One region of the Metabacillus rhizosphaerae genome, then DNA from elsewhere that is predicted to be linked to it. Evidence: a T-box and tRNA genes for the amino acid it is inferred to sense, from the RefSeq annotation. Region 1 holds a T-box; the other regions hold tRNA genes.
What was found. A T-box is a leader RNA that pairs with one kind of tRNA and senses whether it is charged. The one in region 1 lies ahead of pheS (phenylalanine--tRNA ligase subunit alpha), so its partner is inferred to be a tRNA-Phe.
Positions count from the first base shown of each region.

Region 2: it has a tRNA-Phe gene. The T-box ahead of pheS (phenylalanine--tRNA ligase subunit alpha) is inferred to sense a tRNA for this amino acid. The anticodon was not compared.
Region 3: it has a tRNA-Phe gene. The T-box ahead of pheS (phenylalanine--tRNA ligase subunit alpha) is inferred to sense a tRNA for this amino acid. The anticodon was not compared.
Region 4: it has a tRNA-Phe gene. The T-box ahead of pheS (phenylalanine--tRNA ligase subunit alpha) is inferred to sense a tRNA for this amino acid. The anticodon was not compared.

Region 1 is NZ_CP147403.1:2,230,533-2,236,036, forward strand. It holds gene WCV66_RS10840 (M42 family metallopeptidase) at 1-597, shown strand, start outside; gene sspI (small acid-soluble spore protein SspI) at 637-846, opposite strand; gene WCV66_RS10850 (TrmH family RNA methyltransferase) at 959-1,711, shown strand; T-box leader at 1,761-2,052, shown strand; gene pheS (phenylalanine--tRNA ligase subunit alpha) at 2,117-3,151, shown strand; gene pheT (phenylalanine--tRNA ligase subunit beta) at 3,271-5,504, shown strand, end outside.
Region 2 is NZ_CP147403.1:1,307,096-1,312,599, reverse strand. It holds gene WCV66_RS06295 (DMT family transporter) at 1-889, opposite strand, end outside; gene WCV66_RS06290 (PLP-dependent aminotransferase family protein) at 1,050-2,426, shown strand; gene WCV66_RS06285 (hypothetical protein) at 2,627-2,770, opposite strand; tRNA gene WCV66_RS06280 (tRNA-Arg) at 3,264-3,337, opposite strand; tRNA gene WCV66_RS06275 (tRNA-Ile) at 3,357-3,430, opposite strand; tRNA gene WCV66_RS06270 (tRNA-Gly) at 3,442-3,515, opposite strand; tRNA gene WCV66_RS06265 (tRNA-His) at 3,523-3,598, opposite strand; tRNA gene WCV66_RS06260 (tRNA-Trp) at 3,614-3,687, opposite strand; tRNA gene WCV66_RS06255 (tRNA-Tyr) at 3,696-3,779, opposite strand; tRNA gene WCV66_RS06250 (tRNA-Phe) at 3,814-3,889, opposite strand; tRNA gene WCV66_RS06245 (tRNA-Asp) at 4,052-4,128, opposite strand; tRNA gene WCV66_RS06240 (tRNA-Met) at 4,203-4,279, opposite strand; tRNA gene WCV66_RS06235 (tRNA-Ser) at 4,314-4,406, opposite strand; tRNA gene WCV66_RS06230 (tRNA-Pro) at 4,442-4,518, opposite strand; tRNA gene WCV66_RS06225 (tRNA-Arg) at 4,525-4,601, opposite strand; tRNA gene WCV66_RS06220 (tRNA-Leu) at 4,737-4,825, opposite strand; tRNA gene WCV66_RS06215 (tRNA-Leu) at 4,844-4,926, opposite strand; tRNA gene WCV66_RS06210 (tRNA-Lys) at 4,942-5,014, opposite strand; tRNA gene WCV66_RS06205 (tRNA-Thr) at 5,180-5,255, opposite strand; tRNA gene WCV66_RS06200 (tRNA-Val) at 5,270-5,345, opposite strand; tRNA gene WCV66_RS06195 (tRNA-Glu) at 5,349-5,423, opposite strand; rRNA gene rrf (5S ribosomal RNA) at 5,469-5,504, opposite strand, start outside.
Region 3 is NZ_CP147403.1:1,512,732-1,518,235, forward strand. It holds rRNA gene WCV66_RS07175 (23S ribosomal RNA) at 1-754, shown strand, start outside; rRNA gene rrf (5S ribosomal RNA) at 864-979, shown strand; tRNA gene WCV66_RS07185 (tRNA-Leu) at 1,035-1,123, shown strand; tRNA gene WCV66_RS07190 (tRNA-Arg) at 1,134-1,210, shown strand; tRNA gene WCV66_RS07195 (tRNA-Ala) at 1,243-1,318, shown strand; tRNA gene WCV66_RS07200 (tRNA-Met) at 1,346-1,422, shown strand; tRNA gene WCV66_RS07205 (tRNA-Ile) at 1,651-1,727, shown strand; tRNA gene WCV66_RS07210 (tRNA-Ser) at 1,744-1,836, shown strand; tRNA gene WCV66_RS07215 (tRNA-Met) at 2,008-2,084, shown strand; tRNA gene WCV66_RS07220 (tRNA-Asp) at 2,088-2,164, shown strand; tRNA gene WCV66_RS07225 (tRNA-Phe) at 2,339-2,414, shown strand; tRNA gene WCV66_RS07230 (tRNA-His) at 2,442-2,517, shown strand; tRNA gene WCV66_RS07235 (tRNA-Gly) at 2,525-2,598, shown strand; tRNA gene WCV66_RS07240 (tRNA-Ile) at 2,611-2,687, shown strand; tRNA gene WCV66_RS07245 (tRNA-Asn) at 2,702-2,776, shown strand; tRNA gene WCV66_RS07250 (tRNA-Arg) at 2,863-2,936, shown strand; gene WCV66_RS07255 (DUF2089 domain-containing protein) at 3,182-3,577, shown strand; gene WCV66_RS07260 (SHOCT-like domain-containing protein) at 3,558-3,941, shown strand; gene WCV66_RS07265 (hypothetical protein) at 3,947-4,225, shown strand; gene WCV66_RS07270 (MDR family MFS transporter) at 4,319-5,504, shown strand, end outside.
Region 4 is NZ_CP147403.1:87,106-92,609, forward strand. It holds partial or broken gene WCV66_RS26765 (hypothetical protein) at 157-343, opposite strand; gene WCV66_RS00460 (DUF3231 family protein) at 399-1,403, opposite strand; tRNA gene WCV66_RS00465 (tRNA-Leu) at 1,614-1,695, opposite strand; tRNA gene WCV66_RS00470 (tRNA-Leu) at 1,716-1,801, opposite strand; tRNA gene WCV66_RS00475 (tRNA-Cys) at 1,818-1,891, opposite strand; tRNA gene WCV66_RS00480 (tRNA-Gly) at 1,903-1,977, opposite strand; tRNA gene WCV66_RS00485 (tRNA-Gln) at 2,041-2,115, opposite strand; tRNA gene WCV66_RS00490 (tRNA-His) at 2,157-2,232, opposite strand; tRNA gene WCV66_RS00495 (tRNA-Trp) at 2,248-2,321, opposite strand; tRNA gene WCV66_RS00500 (tRNA-Tyr) at 2,330-2,413, opposite strand; tRNA gene WCV66_RS00505 (tRNA-Thr) at 2,429-2,501, opposite strand; tRNA gene WCV66_RS00510 (tRNA-Phe) at 2,534-2,606, opposite strand; tRNA gene WCV66_RS00515 (tRNA-Asp) at 2,779-2,855, opposite strand; tRNA gene WCV66_RS00520 (tRNA-Met) at 2,859-2,935, opposite strand; tRNA gene WCV66_RS00525 (tRNA-Val) at 2,964-3,039, opposite strand; tRNA gene WCV66_RS00530 (tRNA-Glu) at 3,043-3,117, opposite strand; tRNA gene WCV66_RS00535 (tRNA-Ser) at 3,136-3,227, opposite strand; tRNA gene WCV66_RS00540 (tRNA-Asn) at 3,232-3,306, opposite strand; rRNA gene rrf (5S ribosomal RNA) at 3,323-3,438, opposite strand; rRNA gene WCV66_RS00550 (23S ribosomal RNA) at 3,563-5,504, opposite strand, start outside.

The DNA.
Region 1 (5,504 bases):
TATTTTGAATTTACCGTTATGAAAAATGAAAAAATGCTACTTGCAAAAGCCTGGGATAATCGAATTGGCTGTGCGATAGCGATTGACGTCCTTAAACAATTACGTGGAACAGATCATCCAAACGTTGTGTATGGAGTAGGTACAGTTCAAGAGGAAGTTGGTTTACGTGGAGCCCGTACATCTGCTAACCTTATTCAGCCTGATATTGCATTTGGGGTGGACGTTGGTATCGCTGGAGATACTCCTGGTATTTCGGAAAAAGAAGCGGCTAGCAAAATGGGTGATGGTCCACAGATAATCCTTTATGATGCATCGATGGTATCACATAAAGGTTTACGCGATTTAGTAACAGATACAGCAGACGAACTAAATATTCCCTATCAATTTGATGCAATTGCAGGAGGGGGAACAGATTCAGGGGCTATTCACATTTCTTCAAATGGTGTACCAGCACTTTCGATTACAATTGCTACTCGTTACATTCATTCACATGCTGCTATGCTTCATCGTGATGATTATGAAAATGCGGTTAAATTGATCACAGAAGTAATAAAACGCTTGGATCGTGAAACAGTAGATAAAATTACATTTGAATAAAAATGAAAAATGCTGGGAGATTTAACCCAGCATTTTTCATTATTTTTTTAATCCTTGCTCTAACGTTGTTAACATCTCTTGCTTATCTTGTTCATTGGCATTTTGCCAAATAACCTCAAAAAGAACTCCAAGACCTGGAAGCATTTTTTCTTCACCGCTTTGAATCGCATCAACAATTGTATCCTGTAGTTGATCTTGGCTATTGCCTGTTACGTTTGAAATAACTGCATGACGTAAATTTAAATTCATCTATACACACTCCTTTGTTATTTTTAACTGCTTATGATTAGCGTTTGTTATTCGGCGAAGAATTATGTATGATTGGTAAGAGATATTGGAAATAGGCAAAAGGAGATTTACTGTGGATCGAATAGAATCAGTTAAAAATCAAAAAGTAAAGCAATGGCGAAAACTACATACAAAAAAAGAACGTGAAGCAACAGGAACGTATATCATAGAAGGTCTACATTTAGTCGAGGAAGCATTAAAAACAAAAGAAATTATAAAAGATCTAATTGTTTCAGAAGATGTAACACTTCCTACACATTGGAATGTCGATCAACTGAATATAACGCTTATCACAAAGGAAATAATGAAAGCTATAAGTGATACGGAAACTCCACAAGGGGTCGCGGCAATTTGTGAATTTCAATTACAGCATTCAGCAGAGGCATGGAAAAGAATTCTTCTAGTGGATAGTGTTCAAGACCCAGGTAATTTAGGAACTATTATTCGCACAGCAGATGCTGCTGGCATTGACGGTATTATTTTAGGTGAAGGTACTGTTGATCACTACAATTCAAAGTGTATTCGATCTAGCCAAGGATCTATTTTTCATTTACCAATTGTAAAAGGAAATTTACTTGAGTGGCTAGAAATTTACAACGAAAAGCAAATTCCTACCTATGGGACTTCCTTACAAAATGGAGTAAGCTATCGCGAGGCTTCACCATCTGAGCAATTTTGTCTTATTATTGGCAACGAGGGTAGTGGTGTTAACAATAAATTACTGAATAGTACTAGTAAGAATTTGTATATTCCGATATATGGAGAAGCAGAATCATTAAACGTTGCGATTGCAACAGGAATCCTTCTTTATCATTTAAAAGGATAGGTTGCGGGAACATATCGTTTTGATTATAATAAGATAGAAATTACATATGAATGAAACGATGACAGAGACTAGTAATTTACAGTTCGTCCATCCAGGGAAAAAATGCCTTAGACTGCAAGCATTTTTAGGATTGAAGTAAATGAATTCACCTCTTGAGTTGACACTTGGACCGCAATAGAGTACAGAGAAGAAAGGTTTTACCAACTTCTAACCTCCCACTCCGACCTCTAGAACGTAAAGGTGCTCCGGTTTTTACCGTTATGGAAATGAAGTGAGCTGTATGAGGACTATGTATATACAGTTAACAAGGGTGGTAACGCGAATTCAAACTCGTCCCTTTTAGGGGCGGGTTTTTTATTTTGCAAAAAAACTATTAAAGCATAATGAATAAAGGAGGAATTACAAATGCAGGAGCAATTAAAACAGCTTCAACAAGAAGCGCTTGAAAAGGTTGAACAAGCGCAGGATTTAAAAGCATTAAATGACATTCGTGTAGCATATTTAGGGAAAAAAGGCCCGATTACTGAGGTTTTAAGAGGGATGGGTAAGCTTACAGCTGAAGAACGCCCTGTAATGGGGGCACTTGCAAATGAAGTGCGTGAAACAATTGCTACTTCGATATCAGGAAAACAGGACTATTTAGAGCAACTAGCTGTTGAACAAAAGCTAGCAAAAGAGACAATTGATGTTACATTACCAGGTAGTCCAGTAAGGGTTGGAAATCATCATCCTTTAACAGCAGTAGTCGAGGAAATCGAAGATCTATTCCTTGGTATGGGGTATCAAATAGCTGAAGGTCCTGAAGTAGAAACAGATTATTTTAACTTTGAGGCATTGAACCTTCCTAAAGGACATCCAGCACGTGATATGCAGGATTCTTTCTATATAACTGAAGAATTGCTGTTACGTACACATACTTCTCCTGTACAGGCAAGAACGATGCAAAAGCATGAAGGGAAAGGACCTGTGAAAATTATTTGTCCTGGTAAGGTGTATCGTCGTGATAATGATGACGCTACACACTCCCATCAATTTACCCAAATTGAAGGTCTTGTTATAGATGAAAACATTAGCATGAGCGACCTGAAAGGTACACTAGAAGTTTTTGCGAAAAAAATGTTCGGTGATGAGCGTGAAATACGATTACGTCCAAGCTTCTTCCCATTCACAGAGCCATCTGTTGAGGTTGATGTTTCTTGTTTCTCTTGTGGTGGAAAAGGCTGCAATGTTTGTAAGGGTACTGGTTGGATCGAAATATTAGGAGCTGGGATGGTACATCCAAATGTATTGGAAATGGCTGGATTTGATTCAAAGAAATACAGTGGCTTTGCATTCGGAATGGGACCTGAACGAATTGCGATGTTAAAATACGGCATTGATGATATCCGTCATTTCTATACAGATGATGTACGATTCTTAAAACAATTTAAACGAGCTTAAGAACAAAAGCGCAAGCGCCTTGACCAGACTCAGGCAAGCATAAGCTGGAGCTGGATGTCGAGCACTTATCCATTGTGCAAAATTAATATAGTTCTTAACAATATAAGGAGGCTTTTAACATGTTTGTTTCATATAAATGGTTAGCAGAATATGTTGATTTAACAGGAATCACACCTGATGAATTAGCTGAAAAGATTACACGGAGTGGAATTGAAGTAGAGGGTGTTGACGTATTAAACGAGGGCATGAAGGGTGTTGTTATCGGTCATGTCGTTGAAAAAGAGCAGCATCCAGATGCTGATAAACTGAATAAATGTCAAGTGGATCTTGGAAACGGTGAAATTGTTCAAATTATTTGTGGTGCAAAGAATGTGGATAAAGGACAGAAGGTTGCTGTTGCAACTGTAGGTGCTGTTTTACCGGGGAATTTTAAAATTAAGAAAGCAAAGCTTCGAGGGGAAGTATCAAATGGGATGATTTGCTCATTACAGGAGCTTGGCATTGAATCAAAGCTAGTTGCGAAAGAATACTCTGAAGGTATTTTTGTCTTCCCAAGTGATGTAGAAGTTGGTGCTGATGCACTTGAGCAACTAAACCTTGATGATGCTGTCCTTGAGTTAGGCTTAACACCAAATCGTGCAGATGCATTAAGTTTGCTTGGCGTTGCACATGAGGTTGCTGCCATATTAAACCTTGAAGTGAAATATCCTGAGATTTCTTATGAAAGCACTGCGGATAAAGCATCGAATGCAGTGACAGTAAAGGTTGAAGCAACAGAAGACAACCCATTATACACAGCAAAGGTTATTAAAAATGTAACAATCTCACCATCACCATTATGGATGCAAACTCGATTAATGGCTGCAGGTATTCGTCCTCATAATAACGTAGTCGACATTACAAACTTTGTATTGTTAGAATATGGTCAGCCATTGCATGCATTTGATTATGACCGCTTAGGCTCGAAGGAAATTCTTGTCCGTCGTGCAAAAGATGGTGAGAAGATTGTGACATTGGACGATCAAGAGCGCACATTAACTGTAGATCATTTAGTGATAACAAATGGAACTGAGCCAGTTGCTCTTGCAGGTGTTATGGGTGGAGCGAATTCTGAAGTACAATCTGATACAAAAACTGTTTTACTAGAATCTGCATTATTCGACGGGCAAACAATCCGTAATGCATCAAAAGATCACGGACTAAGAAGTGAAGCAAGTGCTCGCTATGAAAAGGGTGTTGATCCAAACCGTGTTCTTCCAGCAGCTGAGCGTGCAGCTGAGCTAATCTCCTTATATGCAGGTGGCGAGGTGTTAGAAGGAACTGTTGAGGTACAATCTACAACCTTCGAACCAGTTATAGTTCAAACAACTGTTGAGAAAGTGAATCGTGTACTTGGAATGAATATTTCAGCAGAAGAAATGAAGACGATATTTGAGCGTCTGCAATTCGGTGTAAAGCTTGATAATTCAACAATCACTGTAACTGTTCCTACTCGACGTGGTGATATTACAATTGAAGAGGACTTAGTAGAAGAAGTTGCAAGACTTTATGGTTATGACAATATTCCAACAACTTTACCTATCGGGCAAGCATTCCCAGGTAAATTAACCGATTATCAGGAAAAGCGTCGTAAAGTACGTCGTTACTTAGAAGGTGCTGGTTTAAATCAAGCAATCACCTATTCATTAACAAGTGAAGAAAAAGCAGCAAAGTATGCACTAGAAGCATCTGAATTAACAAAGCTTGCGCTACCAATGAGTGAAGAACGCAGTGTATTACGTTTAAGCCTACTTCCACATTTATTAGATGCGTTAAAATACAACTTAGCAAGACAAATCGATCAAGTATCACTTTATGAAATTGGATCAATCTTCCTTACGCAAGGTAAAGATCTTCAACCGCTTGAGAAAGAACGTTTATCTGCTGCTGTTACAGGATTATGGCATTCACATTCATGGCAAGCAGAAAAGAAACCTGTTGATTTCTATGTTGTAAAAGGAATAGTTGATGGACTTGTTGATCTTCTTGGTTTAACAAAGCATATCCAATATAAACAAGCAAATCGTGAAGGAATGCATCCAGGAAGAACTGCTGAGCTATTCCTAGGCGAAAAGCTTGTTGGGTTCATTGGTCAGATACATCCAACTGTTCAAAAACAATTAGATTTAACCGAAACATATGTTTTTGAGCTATCTCTAGTAGATCTTTTAACAGTTGAAGTAGCTGAAACTCGTTTTGAAGTCATTCCTCGTTTCCCTTCAATCACAAGAGACATCGCTCTTGTTGTTAATAAGGATGTTGTTGCGGGAGAGATTGAACAGATTATTACTGAAGCAGGTGGTAAAATGCTAAA
Region 2 (5,504 bases), 920 kb from region 1:
TTAGTGATCCTTTTTTTGAAACGGTAGCATTTTTGCCTAATATAACAGAAAAGACAACAATCACTGCTATTACAAAAGTGAAAAATGTGATGGATTCATCGAGGAAAACTGTTGCAAATAGTATCATCAAAAATGGTTGTAAGTATTGAATCTGACTAACTCTTGCTATTCCGCCCATAGCCATTCCGCTATACCAAGCAACATATGCTAGAAATTGACTAACAACTGCGAGATAAATAAAACTGACCCAAGCTTGTATTGGAGCATTGAGCATTTCAGTTGTAAGGTTTAGTCCAACTGGAATAATGAAAAATGGGGCACCGATCATAATCGCCCAAGCAATTACTTGCCAACTCCCTAATTCTTTCGCTAATTTCCCACCTTCTGCGTAACTAAGTCCAAGGATAATCACTGCTGCTAATAAAGCTAAATCGGCAAATTGTAATTTTCCTAACCCTAGATGAAGTGCATACACAATAACTGCTAAAGAGCCGATTATACTAGAAATCCAGAATTTTAGAGAAGGGACTTCACCAGCTCTAAACATTGCAAATCCAGCTGTAGCTAATGGTAACAGAGCTAATTCCACCGCTCCATGAGAAACAGGCAAGGATTCCATTGCACTAGAAGTGAGGAGAGGAAATCCTAAAACTGCACCAAAAGCAACAATAAGTAGACTTTTGAATTGGTGAAGAGAAGGGAGCTTTTCTTTACGAACAATGAATACACCAGCAACTAAAATTGCGGCAACAACTGTTCTTCCTAAACCGACGACCGTGGTCCCAAAATACTCTACTGCAATACTTGTAGAAGGGAGCGTTAAGCTAAAACAAATAACACCTACTAATCCTAACAATAACCCAAATTTCTCTCTGGTTTCACTCTGCATCATATCCTACCTACCTTTTTACTTCGTATTATATCTGTACCATTTTCTGCTTTTCTTAAAAAACAGTTCTGATATAATTAACATATTAATAGGTACACACAATAAAAATAAACCATTTTTTTACCCATCTGTACCAGTACAGTTGAAGGAGGATAAATGTATGAGCTCAAAATATATTGAGATAATGGAAGAAATTAAGCTTCAGCTAGCAGATAGGTCGCTTATTGCAGGGAGTAAACTTCCTTCTGTTCGTCAGCTATCTGAGCATTTTTCATGTAGCAAAAATACTGTCATTAAAGCATACGAAGAACTAGAAAAAGAGCATTTAATTTATTCTGTTCCTAAAAGTGGCTACTTTGTTTTGAATGAATTTCAACATGCGACCAATGAAAATGACGTGATTGATTTCTTGTCTGCTGGTCCAGATAAAAACGTTATGCCTTATGTTGAATTTCAACATTGTATGAATCAAGCAATTGAACAATATAAAGAAGAGCTTTTTACATACTCTGATCAACAAGGGCTTTACTCATTACGAGTCCAGTTAGTGAAATATTTGCAGAATCTACAGGTGTTCACTCAACCCGATAGAGTAGTTGTTGTTTCTGGTTCGCAGCAAGCACTTAATTTATTAGTTTCAATGCCGTTTCCAAATGGAAAAAACAATATTCTAATTGAACAGCCTACTTATTTCGGATTCATTGAGTCCATCAATATACAAAAAGCTAATACTTTTGGAATTGAGTTATCGATGGAAGGCATTGATCTCGATCGTCTGGAATACATTTTTCGAAATAACGATATAAAGTTTTTCTATATAATCCCGAGATTTCACAATCCACTTGGACATTGTTACTCGAATAGCGAAAAGAAAAAAATCGTTGAGTTAGCTGAAAAATACGATGTATATATAGTGGAAGATGATTTTTTAGGAGACCTTGACCCAAATGCAAAATCCGATCCTTTATTTTCTTTCGATCCTTCAGGGAGAGTGATTTATATTAAAAGCTTTTCGAAAATATTCCTCCCAGGGTTAAGGATTGCTACAATCGTTCTTCCTACATTAATGATTAACAATTTTTTACGATATAAATTTAGTTCGGATTTTAATAGTTCAGCACTTTCACAAGGTGCTCTAGAAATCTATTTAAAAAGTGGAATGTTTAATAGCCATCTCAAAAAAATAAAAGAGGTATACCATACTAAAATGCAAATCCTTCAAGAAGCCTGTGAATTATTGCTACCGGCTGATACTCATTTTTCAAAACCGACTTCAGGGTTCTATCTATCCATCAGTTTGCCCGAAAATGTGACAGCAAAACAGGTAGTTCATATGCTAAACGAGCAGCGTATATTTGTTGATGATGCCTCTAGAATGTTTTTGCCAGAATATAAAAAGGAAAATCTCCTTCGATTAAGCATCTCACAAGTGAACGAGAGTCAAATTAAACTAGGGGTAGAGCGATTGGCTCATTGTATTTCTTTAATTAACAGTAGAAAAAATCATATTACTCCAAATAACTTTTTACTCTTGTAGTATGGGTGAGTTTAATTGAGGGTAGCATCATCTGTTCCAATGTAACATCTTTCAACTAATGTAAGTTTCACTTCATCACCTATCTTAATTGCAGCAGATTTCCTAAGTATAATAAAAACAACAAAGCGACCATTTCTATTCTAATCAGAATAAAAAGGTCGCTTATACGATTTCTACACTCATAATTTTTTCCCTTCAGTTCAGTTAATCCATTGTTTTACCAGATTATCTTTTGAATGATCCTTAACATCAGCATTAAATTTATCAAATAAATAAGTTAAATAAGAATTTAATTCAAATCGGTCCCCCTTAACAAAATCAGATAAAATATGTTTTTTCTCCATCAATACATGTCTCCCTTCTTTATTCTTATCTACATGATTCCCAAACTATTAATATCTTATACATATAAAATAAAAAATCTTTATAAATTTTCTACGAAAAACAAAGCAAGAACTTCGATGCGATGGCTGTTATTTTATTAAATTTATTCATTTGCACCCTCTTCGATCTGATATTCCTTCTATTTCTTCAGAAAAAAATTTTGCAAGTTTTAAGAGAAAAATTGGGAAATTTATGGCTGATGCTGAAAATGACTGTAAGAATACTTCGAATTGAGTGGATGACTTTGGAGATCGTGCTGGAAGCGATAGCTAAAGACCGATGTCGGAGGAGACACATAAGGACTTCTGCGAAAAGACATTGTTAGAATATTTAAAAGTGAAGAATTAAAGAAATAAACGTCTCTCCTTATAAAGGTTTATTCTTATTTGTGATCTACAGCTTTGTAAAGAGAATTCAATGCAAAAAAACTAATCCAAGTTAGATTAGTTTAAACGTGCCTTAGAGGTTTCGAACCTCTGACCGACGGCTTAGAAGGCTGTTGCTCTATCCAGCTGTGCTAAAGGCACAAAATAAAATATTAAATGATGGGCCTAAATGGACTCGAACCATCGACCTCACGCTTATCAGGCGTGCGCTCTAACCAGCTGAGCTATAGGCCCATTTTAAAAATTGGAGCGGGTGAAGGGAATCGAACCCTCATCATCAGCTTGGAAGGCTGAGGTTTTACCACTAAACTACACCCGCAAGTAAATGGGGCGACTGATGGGAATCGAACCCACGAATGCCTGAACCACAATCAGGTGCGTTAACCACTTCGCCACAATCGCCACTATATTTTAAACTGGCAGGGGCAGTAGGAATCGAACCCACATCAAAGGTTTTGGAGACCTCTATTCTACCGTTAAACTATGCCCCTATTTTAAATGGTGGAGGGGGGCAGATTCGAACTGCCGAACCCTAAGGAGCGGATTTACAGTCCGCCGCGTTTAGCCACTTCGCTACCCCTCCGCGTATTTTCAATATTTAGATAATTTATGTTAAATGGTGGCTCGGGACGGAATCGAACCGCCGACACATGGATTTTCAGTCCATTGCTCTACCAACTGAGCTACCGAGCCATTTAGTTTACGGCTTCCACTAAGCTTCGAATCTCTTCGTCAGCTCCATCGCTCACATCCTCACGTATTTACATACGCTCCGGTGTTCGCTCAGTCGCTTCCTCGACCTTCTCGCTTATTGAAACCCTTCTCCTTGAGACAAGGGAGTTTTAAAAATAAAAATGGCGGTCCGGACGGGACTCGAACCCGCGACCTCCTGCGTGACAGGCAGGCATTCTAACCAACTGAACTACCGGACCATTTTGGTTGCACTAAAACACTCCTATGTTTCCTTGCTAAGAAGTAAGAGTAACTGAGTTTCGTCAACTGAATTTGGTTGCGGGGACAGGATTTGAACCTGCGACCTTCGGGTTATGAGCCCGACGAGCTACCAGACTGCTCCACCCCGCGATAATAGAAATATAAATTTTAATTAAAAAAAGTATGGAGGAGGAAGGGGGATTCGAACCCCCGCGGGTTTTGACACCCCTGTCGGTTTTCAAGACCGATCCCTTCAGCCGGACTTGGGTATTCCTCCAAATATATGGACCTTATATAACCAAAAACTTTGACTGGTCGGGAAGACAGGATTCGAACCTGCGACCCCTTGGTCCCAAACCAAGTGCTCTACCAAGCTGAGCTACTTCCCGGTTATATGGCGCGCCCGAGAGGAGTCGAACCCCTAACCTTTTGATCCGTAGTCAAACGCTCTATCCAATTGAGCTACGGGCGCATTAAATATATTTGTCTAGCTACGAAAGCCAAACCGTACGGCTGTTTCACTTCTTCCTGCGGAGTCAAACAACGACTCCTTCTCAGAAGCTCCAACATCCTATCGGTTTAAGCGGGCTTTCTCCGCTTTTCTAAGTGGTGCCGAGGACCGGAATCGAACCGGTACGGTAGTCACCTACCGCAGGATTTTAAGTCCTGTGCGTCTGCCAGTTCCGCCACCCCGGCACTTTGCTAATGTAGAGATGCGGGTGAAGGGACTTGAACCCCCACGTCACAAGGACACTAGATCCTAAGTCTAGCGCGTCTGCCAATTCCGCCACACCCGCAAGATGTGTATATGATGAGCCATGAAGGACTCGAACCTTCGACCCTCTGATTAAAAGTCAGATGCTCTACCAACTGAGCTAATGGCTCATTATAAAAATGAGTAGTATTATGTTGTTTTGCACTTGTAATGACGCCCATATTCCAGAAAGTCTAATCAAGTAGTAGTTCAATATGTGCGCTGAAGTATCGCTTTGATGCTTATTCGATCGTGCTCTACCAACTGAGCTAATGGCTCATATATAAATAATAAAGTGGTGCCGGCAAGAGGACTTGAACCCCCAACCTACTGATTACAAGTCAGTTGCTCTACCAGTTGAGCTACACCGGCACAATAGATTTAGATGGTGGAGGATGACGGGATCGAACCGCCGACCCTCTGCTTGTAAGGCAGATGCTCTCCCAGCTGAGCTAATCCTCCAAATGGTGACCCGTACGGGATTCGAACCCGTGTTACCGCCGTGAAAGGGCGGTGTCTTAACCGCTTGACCAACGGGCCAATTACAAAAACAAACAAAATAATAGCCCCGAATAAGGGGCTATTGCCTGGCAACGTCCTACTCTCACAGGGGGAAACCCC
Region 3 (5,504 bases), 720 kb from region 1:
CTAGCTTCGGTGGAGGCGTCGGTGGGATACTACCCTGGCTGTATTGAAATTCTAACCCACAGCCCTTATCGGGCTGGGAGACAGTGTCAGGTGGGCAGTTTGACTGGGGCGGTCGCCTCCTAAAATGTAACGGAGGCGCCCAAAGGTTCCCTCAGAATGGTTGGAAATCATTCGTAGAGTGTAAAGGCACAAGGGAGCTTGACTGTGAGACCTACAAGTCGAGCAGGGACGAAAGTCGGGCTTAGTGATCCGGTGGTTCCGCATGGAAGGGCCATCGCTCAACGGATAAAAGCTACCCCGGGGATAACAGGCTTATCTCCCCAAGAGTCCACATCGACGGGGAGGTTTGGCACCTCGATGTCGGCTCATCGCATCCTGGGGCTGTAGTCGGTCCCAAGGGTTGGGCTGTTCGCCCATTAAAGCGGTACGCGAGCTGGGTTCAGAACGTCGTGAGACAGTTCGGTCCCTATCCGTCGTGGGCGTAGGAAATTTGAGAGGAGCTGTCCTTAGTACGAGAGGACCGGGATGGACGCACCGCTGGTGTACCAGTTGTCTTGCCAAAGGCATAGCTGGGTAGCTATGTGCGGAAGGGATAAGTGCTGAAAGCATCTAAGCATGAAGCCCCCCTCAAGATGAGATTTCCCATAGCGTAAGCTAGTAAGATCCCTGAAAGATGATCAGGTTGATAGGTCTGAGGTGGAAGCGCGGTGACGTGTGGAGCTGACAGATACTAATCGATCGAGGACTTAACCACAAAATATACAGCAGCCTAACGGTTCCTGTAAAAATAAGAGAAACTTAGTGAATTGAATTGTGAATCGTTATCTAGTTTTGAAGGAATATCCCTTCAATTTAATATTTTATCTGGTAATGATGGCGAAGAGGCCACACCCGTTCCCATGCCGAACACGGAAGTTAAGCTCTTCAGCGCCGATGGTAGTTGGGGGTTTCCCCCTGTGAGAGTAGGACGTTGCCAGGTAAAAGCCCCTAATTTGGGGCTATTATTTTGTCGAATTTTATCCTATTTTTAGTTAGCCGGGGTGGCGGAACTGGCAGACGCACAGGACTTAAAATCCTGCGGTAGGTGACTACCGTACCGGTTCGATTCCGGTCCTCGGCACCACTTACAAAATGCGCCCGTAGCTCAATTGGATAGAGCGTTTGACTACGGATCAAAAGGTTAGGGGTTCGACTCCTCTCGGGCGCGCCATTAAGTTTAAAAGTAGTCTGAAGATTTATTTTGGGGCCTTAGCTCAGCTGGGAGAGCGCCTGCTTTGCACGCAGGAGGTCAGCGGTTCGATCCCGCTAGGCTCCACCATATAGTTAAATAATAAATTTCCATTTTGGCGGTGTAGCTCAGCTGGCTAGAGCGTACGGTTCATACCCGTGAGGTCGTGGGTTCGACTCCCTCCGCCGCTACCAATTTGGACCTTTAGCTCAGCTAGTTAGAGCACGAAAGAATAATCATCGAAGCGATACTTCAGCGCACAAATTGAGCTGCTACTTGAATATGCTTTCTGAAATTTGGGCGGCAAGTACAAGTGAAATAATACTTAATATGATATATTATCTAATGAGTCATAAGGTTTTCCTTTAGAGCACAACAGGCTACTAAGTAGTATTGAATAATATATACTGAAATTAACACAGGGACCTTTAGCTCAGCTGGTTAGAGCAGACGGCTCATAACCGTCCGGTCGTAGGTTCGAGTCCTACAAGGTCCACCAGTTTCCATCATATTACGGAGGAATACCCAAGTCCGGCTGAAGGGATCGGTCTTGAAAACCGACAGGGGTGTCAAAACCCGCGGGGGTTCGAATCCCCCTTCCTCCTCCATATTTTTAAAATTTTATATTTTATTATCGCGGGGTGGAGCACGAACGAATATGCTTCATTGATTAACATCAGCGTACCGATTGAACTGCATCTTGAATTTACTTCCTGAAATCGGGACGGTCCGTATAAGCAGAAACAATATTCATAGGATATCTTTATTATTTTTATTATCGCGGGGTGGAGCAGTCTGGTAGCTCGTCGGGCTCATAACCCGAAGGTCGCAGGTTCAAATCCTGTCCCCGCAACCAAATGGTCCGGTAGTTCAGTTGGTTAGAATGCCTGCCTGTCACGCAGGAGGTCGCGGGTTCGAGTCCCGTCCGGACCGCCATTTTTATTATGATAATATTTACTTTTTTACTAATCTTAAGTAAAAGGGTTTCGGTAAGCGAAAAGGTCGAGGAAACGACTAAACGAACACCGGAGCGTATGTCAATACGTGAGGATGTGAGTGCAGGAGTTGACGAAGAGATTTGAAGCTTAACGGAAGCCGTAAACAATTTATGGCTCGGTAGCTCAGTTGGTAGAGCAATGGACTGAAAATCCATGTGTCGGCGGTTCGATTCCGTCCCGAGCCACCATTTTTTAGATTAAATTTAACTCTTTTGGCGATTGTGGCGAAGTGGTTAACGCACCTGATTGTGGTTCAGGCATTCGTGGGTTCGATTCCCATCAGTCGCCCCATTTACTTGCGGGTGTAGTTTAGTGGTAAAACCTCAGCCTTCCAAGCTGATGATGAGGGTTCGATTCCCTTCACCCGCTCCAATTTTTAAAAGGGGGCCTATAGCTCAGCTGGTTAGAGCGCACGCCTGATAAGCGTGAGGTCGATGGTTCGAGTCCATTTAGGCCCACCATTTCATATTTTTATTCCGCAGTAGCTCAGTGGTAGAGCTATCGGCTGTTAACCGATCGGTCGTAGGTTCGAGTCCTACCTGCGGAGCCATTTTACTTGGAGTAATCCTCAAAATGGCTGAAGAACACCTCTCTTAGAGTGAGAGTTTTGAAGTTTTCTTCTACTGTAAATATAGTGCGCCTTTAGCTCAGCAGGATAGAGCAACAGCCTTCTAAGCTGTCGGTCAGAGGTTCGAATCCTCTAAGGCGCGTAATCACAAAAAGCAAAAACTAGTCAACCATACAGGTTGGCTTTTTTTATTGGAAAAAGATACTATATGTTAGATTAAAGGCTTTTCTATATGTTAACCTCCAAAAAGTGATTGGATCCATAATGTTTATAATATTATTTCAAAAATTAATTTATTTATATAAATTAATTAAAGTATTTAATAATAAACTTGAATTATTTAATTTCTGTATTAAAATATAGATATAAACGTGAAAGGGGAGAATCATGGCTTATCCATTGATAACAGATTGTCCAGTATGCACTAAGAAGTTGAAAGTTACAAAATTACATTGTTCAAATTGCCAAACAACTATTGAAAATGAATTTGAGATGTCTAAATTTTTTTCTCTGGAACAGGAGCAGCTTCAATTTATCGAAGTTTTTTTAAAATGTAGGGGAAATATTAAAGAAGTAGAAAAGGAGCTATCCATATCTTACCCTACAGTCCGTGGAAAACTAAATGAAATTATTGAAGCGCTTGGATATGCTGCACAATCAAAAAGTAAGATCGATAAGAAAAAGGTAATTTCAATGCTAGAATCGGGTGAAATAACTCCTGAAGAGGCAATTAACATGATTAAGGAAGGTGAGGCGGATGCATATGAAAGAGGAAATAGCTAAAGTGATGGCCATGGTACAAGAAGGGAAGCTTGATGTAGAAAAAGCAGCTGAACTTCTACAGGTGATGAGAGGAACAGAAACAAGAAATCTACCGGAAAAAGAAGTAGATTACAATAAAAAGATGCTCAGAGTACAAGTTGTATCTACTGAGGGAGATAATATTAATGTGAATGTGCCAATCAATCTAGTTAAAGCTGTTTTAAAAGCTGGCCATGGAATTGCGAGCAAGGTTCCGCAAGCAGAAATGTATGTAAAAGACATTGATATTGATCTTCTTCTGCAAGCGATAGAAAACGAAATAGACGGACAAATCGTTGATATTACCTCTGCAAACGGCGATAAGGTATCCGTTATTATTGAGTGAGATAAATGATTAAAGTAACGATTGTAACAAAGAAAAATTATCACTTTGTTGTCCCAGTTCCTTATTTTGTTTTGAATTGCTGTGGCTCTCTTTTATCGTCAAATGCTTTTTGGAAACAAGTAAAAAAATGGACAAAACAAGATTCTAAAGTAAGTGTATGGCTGCCTGATTCATTGGATAAAATGACATTTAAAGTATTAGTGTCCTCCTTGAAGGCTCACAAAGGATTACTGTTAGTGGATGTCAAATTGAATGATAATATGAAGGTTAAAGTGGAATTATAATGTTGTAGATTTTAAGAGTGTAGGCTAATGTCTTCATTTAGTGAATCTATAGTATTAAGGAAACAACATAAATAGATTAAAGGAGACACACATTTGAATACTGAGAATAACAAAATAGGCTTTGTTGTTGCTGGTTTGCTATTAGCTATATTGATGTCATCGATGGACAATACGATTGTAGCAACAGCGATGGGGACAATTGTTTCAGATTTGGGTGGCCTTGATAAATTCATATGGGTAACTTCTGCCTATATGGTAGCTGAGATGGCCGGTATGCCAATCTTTGGGAAGTTGTCTGACATGTTTGGACGCAAACGATTTTTCATCTTAGGGATTGTTCTTTTTTTATTCGGTTCCATTCTTTGCGGTACAGCACAAAGTATTGAGCAGCTTAGCGTTTATCGAGCTATACAAGGAATTGGCGGAGGTGCGCTAATCCCAATCACCTTTACCATTCTTTTTGATATTTTCCCACCAGAAAAACGAGGGAAAATGACAGGCTTGTTTGGAGCAGTTTTTGGTCTTTCAAGTATTTTTGGTCCGTTGCTAGGTGCTTATATTACGGATTACATAAGCTGGCATTGGATTTTCTACATTAATCTTCCGCTCGGGCTAATTTCATTCTTTTTAATTTTTAAATATTATCAAGAATCTCTAGAGCATTCTAAGCAAAAGATTGATTGGATTGGTGCTTTTACCCTTGTGGGTGCGGTTATTTGTCTTATGTTTGCATTAGAGCTTGGTGGAAACGAATATGATTGGGACTCAATTAATATTATTAGTTTATTTGTAGGCTTTGTCATTTTATTTATAACATTTTTAGTTGTCGAAACGAAAGCATCAGACCCGGTTATTTCGTTTAACATGTTTAAGGACAGATTATTTGCTTCTAGTACTCTTGTAGGCTTGTTTTATGGAATAGCCTTCATAGTCGCTTCAATCTATATCCCTCTTTACGTACAAGGTGTCACAGGGGGAACTGCTACAAATTCTGGACTTATTCTTCTGCCTATGATGCTAGGTGTTGTCGTTTCTAGTCAGCTAGGGGCAATCTTAGCGTCAAGGATCGGATATCGGAATGTGATGATGGCTTTCGCAGTTATCTTCATTATTGGAATCTACCTTCTAGGTACACTGACAGTGGATACACCTAAATTGATCTTAACGTTGTACATGATTATTGTTGGTCTTGGAACAGGAGCTTCCTTTTCTGTATTAAGCATGGCTGCGATTCATCATATGGATGCAAGACAAAGGGGTTCAGCCAATTCAACAATCT
Region 4 (5,504 bases), 2.1 Mb from region 1:
TTTATGCTGTTACGTGTGTAATGAGCGGAAAAAGGCGAATAAATATAGCATTTTTTATTTATGTAGTGTTAATATCATGATTTTTTGAATAACTATTCCAATCGATATTCCTCGAATCAAAAATAACATTGGCTAACCAAACAGGATCCAATAAGAATAAAACATCAACCACTGATAATCTGCATGTTTTATGGCACCACAAATTTCACCATGAAAACTTAGAAGTATTACCTGGTTAAAATTGGCTTGTACATTAATCAGAAATTTAAGTATCAATAAAACTGTGCCTTTAAAATACTTACCGTTTAAATACTCCAAATCCAGGAAGTGCGATGCTCCACATAAGTCTTTCAAATGGATTCTTATTCACTTATACATACCATGTAACAATGTATTTATTATTTTTCTTTTGCTATTTCTTTTCTATTAGGAGCAAGTGGTGGTTGTTCTAACCATTTATTTTTCACCATAATATTAAACCATTCTTTTGTTACAATTAGATTTTTAAGTATGACACCTTCGTAAACCGTTGCAAGGTCTGTTCTCATGGCTGATGCTAAACCTGCCCCGTGATACAATTGTGCAGCTTGAAACAAGAAGCCCATATGATACAACATTAACTTATCAGAAAAAGGAGAGTCCGTTGAAGTTGTCACTTCTGTTTCCCACGACTTAGGAGCTGGTAAATTATCCTTGTGCATTATTTTTGTAAGGGATTTTATTTGACCATCAGCTGTTTTCTCAGACTTCTCTAAAAACTTTCTTACTTCTTTTGATTGAGAGACCTGACTAAATCCAATAGAAAGAGTTTTAGCCATAATACTCTTTTTAAGGTTGAAAGAAATACTGATGATTTCTGTTGCAGCTAAACGTCTCCCTTTTCCGAAAAATCCATCTGTGAAATCTTGGCTAGAAATAAATTCAGGGTTCTTCGAAGGATAAAATAAAGGGTCTCTTTGAAAATTCCCTTTCTCAAGCAACAATTCAATAGTTTGATGATACATTTTTTTTGCATCGTTATCGCATGAATCGTAATAATCTCGTAAGTCTTTTCTAACAGAAACACCTAATGAAGTGATATGACCGAGCAAACCATGTAAAGTCATGATATGTAAATAATTTAAGCAAAATATATCAGTAAACAGTCTTTCTGCACCTTTGTTGAGGTCAGATTCAGTAAATCCAATTGGAACTGGAAACCCTTCGTTTTCCATAATAATCACGATTTGTTTCTTTTGTTTTTCGAAGGTCTTGATAGCATCCTCAAAAATATTTTTTATTGACTCATCCTCAATTATAGAGAACATATATCTATTTACTACATCTGTCATTGTTCCGTTTACATATTCTCCCCACAATGTTCCTATTTCGGAAGATGTGAGTTTTAATTTATCTTTTTCCATATTATCACCTCTTAGATTATTATCCTCTAATAAAGCAATAGTTATGTGATTCTTATTTTTTAGTATATGCTGCTTAAGTTATAAATTCGTATTTACGGGTTTGAATATATATCTACATTTATCATAGCCTTAAACGCAAAAAAGCGACGTTATTTCTGCGAATAATTACGCCGAAATAACGTCGCTATAACGTTCGAGAATTCCATTTGATACCAGTGGTCGGGGTCGAACCGACACTCCTCACGGAACACGATTTTGAGTCGTGCGCGTCTGCCAATTCCGCCACACTGGCAAAAAAAATAAAATCAAAAGTGCCGAGGACCGGAATCGAACCGGTACGGTAGTCACCTACCGCAGGATTTTAAGTCCTGTGCGTCTGCCAGTTCCGCCACCCCGGCAAGGGTGTAGTTTAAATGGAGGCGGCAACCGGATTTGAACCGGTGATAAAGGTTTTGCAGACCTCTGCCTTACCACTTGGCTATGCCGCCATTCATAAAACTGGAGCGGAAGACGGGATTCGAACCCGCGACCCCCACCTTGGCAAGGTGGTGTTCTACCACTGAACTACTTCCGCAATCTAACTTATTTAACCGTATACTCTAGCCTATGCAAGAGAAACGAAAATGTGTATAAGAAATGGCTGGGCTAGCTGGATTCGAACCAACGCATGTCGCAGTCAAAGTGCGATGCCTTACCGCTTGGCTATAGCCCATCGATGAATTTTCATGAGAGTTATTTTTAATATAAAATAAATGGGGCGACTGATGGGAATCGAACCCACGAATGCCTGAACCACAATCAGGTGCGTTAACCACTTCGCCACAATCGCCACTATATTTTAAATTGGCAGGGGCAGTAGGAATCGAACCCACACCAAAGGTTTTGGAGACCTCTATTCTACCGTTAAACTATGCCCCTATTTTAAATGGTGGAGGGGGGCAGATTCGAACTGCCGAACCCTAAGGAGCGGATTTACAGTCCGCCGCGTTTAGCCACTTCGCTACCCCTCCATATGTGTGAAACAGTGCCGGCAAGAGGACTTGAACCCCCAACCTACTGATTACAAGTCAGTTGCTCTACCAGTTGAGCTACACCGGCATACTTAAATTTCAAAATCTTTTCTTTAAAGGTGGCTCGGGACGGAATCGAACCGCCGACACATGGATTTTCAGTCCATTGCTCTACCAACTGAGCTACCGAGCCATTAAGTTTACGGCTTCCGTTAAGCTTCAAATCTCTTCGTCAACTCCTGCACTCACATCCTCACGTATTAACATACGCTCCGGTGTTCGTTTAGTCGTTTCCTCGACCTTTTTGCTTACCGAAACCCTTTTACTTAAGAAAAGTAAAAAAGTAATTTTTCTTATTAAATAAATGGCGGTCCGGACGGGACTCGAACCCGCGACCTCCTGCGTGACAGGCAGGCATTCTAACCAACTGAACTACCGGACCATTTGGTTGCGGGGACAGGATTTGAACCTGCGACCTTCGGGTTATGAGCCCGACGAGCTACCAGACTGCTCCACCCCGCGATAATAATAGTTGTTCTAAGTTTTAAAATGGTGGAGGATGACGGGATCGAACCGCCGACCCTCTGCTTGTAAGGCAGATGCTCTCCCAGCTGAGCTAATCCTCCATATGGTGACCCGTACGGGATTCGAACCCGTGTTACCGCCGTGAAAGGGCGGTGTCTTAACCGCTTGACCAACGGGCCATTATTTATTATAAGTAGTGGCGGAGAGCAAGGGATTTGAACCCTTGAGACAGCTTACACCGCCTACACGATTTCCAATCGTGCTCCTTCGGCCACTCGGACAGCTCTCCAAAATGGCTCCGCAGGTAGGACTCGAACCTACGACCGATCGGTTAACAGCCGATAGCTCTACCACTGAGCTACTGCGGAATAATATAATATAACAGCCTGGCGACGTCCTACTCTCACAGGGGGAAACCCCCAACTACCATCGGCGCTGAAGAGCTTAACTTCCGTGTTCGGCATGGGAACGGGTGTGACCTCTTCGCCATCATCACCAGACATTTGTGACAAAGACTATTATACTATTTTAGAAGAATATTTCAAGTGTTTTTTTAAACTTTTTATATTCCTTCAAAACTAGATAACGATTCACAATTCAATTCACTTCATTTAACGCCTTTATTAGGTTAAGTCCTCGATCGATTAGTATCTGTCAGCTCCACACGTCACCGCGCTTCCACCTCAGACCTATCAACCTGATCATCTTTCAGGGATCTTACTAGCTTACGCTATGGGAAATCTCATCTTGAGGGGGGCTTCATGCTTAGATGCTTTCAGCACTTATCCCTTCCGCACATAGCTACCCAGCTATGCCTTTGGCAAGACAACTGGTACACCAGCGGTGCGTCCATCCCGGTCCTCTCGTACTAAGGACAGCTCCTCTCAAATTTCCTACGCCCACGACGGATAGGGACCGAACTGTCTCACGACGTTCTGAACCCAGCTCGCGTACCGCTTTAATGGGCGAACAGCCCAACCCTTGGGACCGACTACAGCCCCAGGATGCGATGAGCCGACATCGAGGTGCCAAACCTCCCCGTCGATGTGGACTCTTGGGGGAGATAAGCCTGTTATCCCCGGGGTAGCTTTTATCCGTTGAGCGATGGCCCTTCCATGCGGAACCACCGGATCACTAAGCCCGACTTTCGTCCCTGCTCGACTTGTAGGTCTCGCAGTCAAGCTCCCTTGTGCCTTTACACTCTACGAATGATTTCCAACCATTCTGAGGGAACCTTTGGGCGCCTCCGTTACATTTTAGGAGGCGACCGCCCCAGTCAAACTGCCCACCTGACACTGTCTCCCAGCCCGATAAGGGCTGTGGGTTAGAATTTCAATACAGCCAGGGTAGTATCCCACCGACGCCTCCACCGAAGCTAGCGCTCCGGCTTCTCAGGCTCCTACCTATCCTGTACAAGCTGTACCAAAATTCAATATCAGGCTACAGTAAAGCTCCACGGGGTCTTTCCGTCCTGTCGCGGGTAACCTGCATCTTCACAGGTACTATAATTTCACCGAGTCTCTCGTTGAGACAGTGCCCAGATCGTTACGCCTTTCGTGCGGGTCGGAACTTACCCGACAAGGAATTTCGCTACCTTAGGACCGTTATAGTTACGGCCGCCGTTTACTGGGGCTTCGGTTCAAAGCTTCGCTTACGCTAACCTCTCCCCTTAACCTTCCAGCACCGGGCAGGCGTCAGCCCCTATACTTCGCCTTGCGGCTTCGCAGAGACCTGTGTTTTTGCTAAACAGTCGCCTGGGCCTATTCACTGCGGCTTTTCCGGGCTATTCACCCTAAAAAGCACCCCTTCTCCCGAAGTTACGGGGTCATTTTGCCGAGTTCCTTAACGAGAGTTCTCTCGCTCACCTTAGGATTCTCTCCTCGCCTACCTGTGTCGGTTTGCGGTACGGGCACCTCTCACCTCGCTAGAGGCTTTTCTTGGCAGTGTGGAATCAGGAACTTCGGTACTATAGTTCCCTCGCCATCACAGCTCAGCCTTATGTGACAACGGGATTTGCCTCGTTGTCAGCCTAACTGCTTGGACGCGCATATCCAACAGCGCGCTTACCCTATCCTTCTGCGTCCCCCCATTGCTCAAATGGTGAGGAGGTGGTACAGGAATTTCAACCTGTTGTCCATCGCCTACGCCTTTCGGCCTCGGCTTAGGTCCCGACTTACCCTGAGCGGACGAGCCTTCCTCAGGAAACCTTAGGCATTCGGTGGAGGGGATTCTCACCCCTCTTTCGCTACTCATACCGGCATTCTCACTTCTAAGCGCTCCACTAGTCCTTACGGTCTAGCTTCACAGCCCTTAGAACGCTCTCCTACCACTGTTCTAAAAGAACAGTCCACAGCTTCGGTGATACGTTTAGCCCCGGTACATTTTCGGCGCAGAGTCACTCGACCAGTGAGCTATTACGCACTCTTTAAATGGTGGCTGCTTCTAAGCCAACATCCTGGTTGTCTAAGCAACTCCACATCCTTTTCCACTTAACGTATACTTTGGGACCTTAGCTGGTGGTCTGGGCTGTTTCCCTCTTGACTACGGATCTTATCACTCGCAGTCT